Regions from separate parts of the Polaromonas sp. P1_G4 genome, predicted to be linked through region 2. Evidence: predicted binding sites of a transcription regulator. Region 2 holds the regulator's gene; the other holds the start of a gene.
The links. The regulator sigma-54, encoded in region 2, starts transcription at its own class of promoters, with help from an activator protein. The targets are predictions, from matches to a motif close to TGGCANGNAANCTGCTTT.

Region 1 (2,199 bases), on a different contig from region 2:
CATGCCGGAGCCGTTGTCGCCGACAACAGGCTTGGGCATGAAGGTGGCGGTTTTGCCGTAGGCGTTGGCCACGTTCTGCACGACGTATTTCAGGACCTGGGTCCAGTCGGCGCGCTGAACCAGCGTGCTGAAACGGGTACCGATTTCGTTCTGGCCGGCGCCGGCCACTTCGTGGTGGAACACTTCGACGGGGATGCCCAGCGATTCGAGGATCAGGGCCATCTCGGCGCGCATGTCTTGCGTGCTGTCGACAGGAGGCACGGGAAAGTAGCCGCCCTTGACGGTAGGACGGTGGCCGCGATTGCCGCCTTCGAGCTTGGCGCCGGAGTTCCAGGGTGCTTCGTATTCTTCGATCTTGAAGAAGGTGCCCGACATGTCAGTGTTCCAGCGCACGTCGTCAAAGATGAAGAACTCTGGCTCAGGGCCGAAGTAAGCGGTGTCGCCCAGGCCGGAAGCCTTGAGGTAAGCCTCTGCGCGCTGCGCGATGGAGCGCGGGTCGCGGTCATAGGCCTTGCCGTCGGCGGGCTCGAGCACGTCACAGCTCATGAACAGAGTGGTTTCTTCAAAGAACGGATCGATGTTGGCCGTCTTTGGGTCAGGCATCAGTTGCATGTCGGAGGCTTCAATGCCCTTCCAGCCGGCAATTGAGGAGCCGTCGAATGCATGGCCCGACGTGAATTTGTCTTCGTCAAAGTGGGACACGGGCACGGTCACGTGCTGTTCTTTGCCCCGGGTATCGGTAAAACGGAAGTCAACAAACTTGACCTCGTTTTCCTTGACCATTTTCATGACGTCTGCGACGGTCTTTGCCATCAAAATCTCCTGTTGCTGGATGGGTGGTTGAAAAATCTATTCGGGCTGTCGAATGCACTTTTTGTGCCACAGACATTGGCGCTTCAGTTTCCCGCCAAGCCCCGGATTGTGCCGTGATCTGGCTTCAGTTCCAGCCTTTGGCAGGCTGAAAATGCAAAAAACACCGGCCGACAACGAATGCACCATGATCGTGCATTAACATGGGCGCACAAGATTGGTGCAAAAAATCAACGCACCAACTCAGGGCCAAACTTCAGGTCAAATTTGTGCAGCCCGGCCAGCATGGCCGGATAGGCCAAATTGACCGCCTCGGGCGCGCCTTTGACGCCCAGTTCAATATGGCGGCCATATTCCGGGTGATCCACGCTGGGCAGGCTAAACACTTTCACTCCCGCATGGGCCGCTTCAATATCGAGCATCAGGGGCGTGAGCATGGCCTCCATGGACCCAAAAATGATCACCGACTTCTCGGTGTAAGGCGATTTTTGGTGCAGGTGGGCGTACTGGTTGTCGAGCACCCATTCAATCATCGGCCAGGCCATCACCGGGAAGCCGGGAACGAAGTGAACCGCCCCCTGCCCCGCCCGGCAGGTAAAGCCCGGAATCTTGTTGTACGGATTCGGAATAATCTCCGCGCCGACCGGAAACACGCCCATGTTCAGGCGGTGGATGTTGTCGTCGCGGTCAGGCTCGTAGGGTGTCCCCTGCTCTTTCGCCACATCCGCCATGCGTTCGAGGATCAGTGTTTTGGCCGTGGGATGCAGCGCAAGGTCAACGCCCAACGCTCTGGCGGCGCACTGCCGGGTGTGGTCGTCAGGTGTGGCCCCTATACCGCCGCAGGAGAACACCACGTCGCCGTTCTCATGCGCCGCTGCGAACGCGCGTGCCAGCGTGGCCGTGATACGCGCCGGATCGTCGCCGACGTAGTCGGCATAGGCCAGCTGCAAGCCGCGCGCACCCAGCAGTTCGATGGCTTTCGGCAGGTGTTTGTCGGCTCGTTTGCCGGAAAGGATTTCGTCGCCGACGATGATGAGGCCGAATTGTGGGGTCATGTTCAGGCTTGCCAGGTAATGGGTTCAGGGTTGTGATTCGGGCTTGCCGCCCAGCGAACCGAAGCTGGGCGCCGGCCCGGGGAGGGCATCGGGGGCCAGCTCATTTGCTATCGATTCAATAGCTGCTTGCGCAAGCGGGTCGGGCGCCAGGGCATTATTTTTCTTGCGAAGTTGTTCCAGGGCCGACAGCGTGTAGTGCGCAAACCAGAGCGAGGAAAACGCAAACACCAGGGTGTAGATCCAGATGGCCACCGGCACCAGGATGGGCGCCATGGCTACAAACATCGCGCCCGAGGCCCACAGCAGGCTGGGTGCCGCGCCCAGGTAGCCGCTG
Region 2 (2,199 bases):
TACTGGTTGTGCTGCAGCTCGATCAGCACGCGCTGCGCCAGMCGGCTGTGCAGGTTGAGCTGCAACGCGTCGCGCCACGAAGCCTGCAGCTGCACGCCGGCGCGCCAGGCTTTGCCGTCGATCCCGGTGACACGCTTGACCTCGGTGGCCAGCAGGGTTTCGACGCCTGCGGCGCACGGTAAAAAGAGTTGGAGTTGATTCATGACTGACTTTGAGGGGCGGGGCAGCGCGGCCTGATTGGGCGGCTAGAGTGATTTGCGCAGGTTGGCGGGCGCGATGCGGAGCGCCTCGCGGTACTTGGCCACGGTGCGGCGGGCGCATTCAATGCCCTGCTCCTTGAGCATTTCGGAAATCTGGTTGTCGCTGAGCGGCTTCTTGAGGCTTTCTGACGAGACAAATTGTTTGATGAGCGCGCGCACCGCTGTGCTGGAAGCATTGCCGCCGGTTTCGGTGCCGAGTGCGGAACCGAAGAAATACTTGAGCTCGAAAGTACCGAAAGGGGTGCCCATGTACTTGGCCGTGGTCACGCGGGAGATGGTGGACTCATGCAGGCCCAGTTCATCGGCGATTTCGCGCAGCACCAGCGGCCGCATGGCGAGTTCGCCGTGCGTGAAGAAGTTTTTCTGCCGTTCCACAATCGCGCTGCTTACGCGCAGGATGGTGTCAAAGCGCTGCTGGATGTTCTTGATGAACCAGCGGGCCTCCTGCAGGCGCTGCTGCAGCGCCTGGCCGCCCTGGCCTTTGTGCTGCTTGAGGGCATTGGCATAAATGTCGTGCACGCGAAGGCGCGGCATGACGTCGCCATTGAGCGAAACCTTGAAGCCCCGGCCCGATTTGATGACGATGACGTCGGGCACGATCAGGTTGCGCTCCACGTTCACAAAGCGGCGCCCGGGCTTGGGGTCGAGCCGGCCAATCACCGTGATGGCGCCCTTGATGGCGGCTTCGGTGAACCCACACAGGTGCGACAGGCGCTTGACATCGCGCTTGGCCAGCAGCTCCATGGGTTGCTTGCACATGGCAATGGCTGCGCGGGTTTCTTCGCAGTCCTTGCAGTCCAGCAGTTGCAGGCTCAGGCATTCCGCCAGGTTGCGCGCACCGACACCGRCAGGCTCCATGTGGTGCAGCAGCTTGAGCGCCATCGCAAAACGCTGCTCCAGCTCTTCCGCCTGCGCCATGTCATCTCTTGCAAGACCGGCCGCGAGCGACGCCAGGCTGTCTTCAAGGTAGCCGTCGTCGTTGAGCGATTCAATGAGGAAGTGCAGCGCGGCGCGATCTTCCTCCGACAGGCGCAAGCTCAGCGATTGCCGGTGCAGGTGGTCCTGCAGCGACTCATGGCTGCCCGTGAGGTCGGAGGCCTCGGCTTCGCTCTCTTCATTGTTGTTCTTGCGCGCCGGTGCGTCGCTTCCCCACTCGCTGTCGTCGGGCGTGGTTTCTACCGTGCCATCGCCTTCCCAGCTTTCCTCGAGCTTGGGCTCCGCACTGACTTCTGCGTCATTCGGGGCTGTAGCGCCAGTCTCGTCTGCGCCGCCAGCTATCGAATCCGTAGCAGATTCAAACTCGCGGCTGTCCTGGCTTACCGGCGTGTTGATGTGCTCCAGCCCAAACTCTTCGCGCACCGCCGTCTCTTCCGACACTTCCAGAAACGGGTTTTCGTCGAGCATCTGCTCGACCTCCTGGCTCAACTCAAGCGTCGACAGCTGCAACAGCCGGATCGACTGCTGCAGCTGGGGCGTCAGCGCAAGATGCTGCGAGACGCGGAGTGACAGGCCTTGTTTCACTGGATTTTCAAATGTGCGGAAAGATAAAACGACATGTCTTCGGCCAGCAGGGGCCGCGGAACTGGCTTCGCCAGGCCGCAGGCGCCGTCCCCAGAGGGGGAGAGGGAGCTACACGAAGTGAGCGACAACAGGGGGGAACCATCTTCACATCTTGAAGTGTTCGCCGAGATAGACTCTTCGTACATCGGCGTTGTTCACGATCTCGGACGGTGTGCCTTGCGCCAGCACATGGCCGTCGCTGATGATGTAGGCGTGGTCGCAAATGCCCAGTGTTTCACGCACGTTGTGGTCGGTGATCAGCACGCCGATGCCGCGCGATTTGAGGAAACCGATGATGCGCTGGATTTCGATCACGGCAATGGGGTCGATACCGGCAAAGGGCTCATCCAGCAGGATGAAGCGCGGCTGGGTTGCCAGC

Region 1: the regulator sigma-54 is predicted to act here: its motif matches at 865-882, upstream of glnA (type I glutamate--ammonia ligase).

Annotation. Positions count from the first base shown of each region.
Region 1 is NZ_JBFUCA010000063.1:7,402-9,600, reverse strand. Features, by position in the region: gene glnA (type I glutamate--ammonia ligase) at 1-813, opposite strand, end outside; gene AC1D1X_RS05250 (competence/damage-inducible protein A) at 1,041-1,865, opposite strand; gene AC1D1X_RS05245 (EI24 domain-containing protein) at 1,890-2,199, opposite strand, start outside.
Region 2 is NZ_JBFUCA010000560.1:28-2,226, forward strand. Features, by position in the region: partial or broken gene AC1D1X_RS20465 (class I SAM-dependent RNA methyltransferase) at 1-203, opposite strand, end outside; gene AC1D1X_RS20470 (RNA polymerase factor sigma-54) at 246-1,781, opposite strand; gene lptB (LPS export ABC transporter ATP-binding protein) at 1,926-2,199, opposite strand, start outside.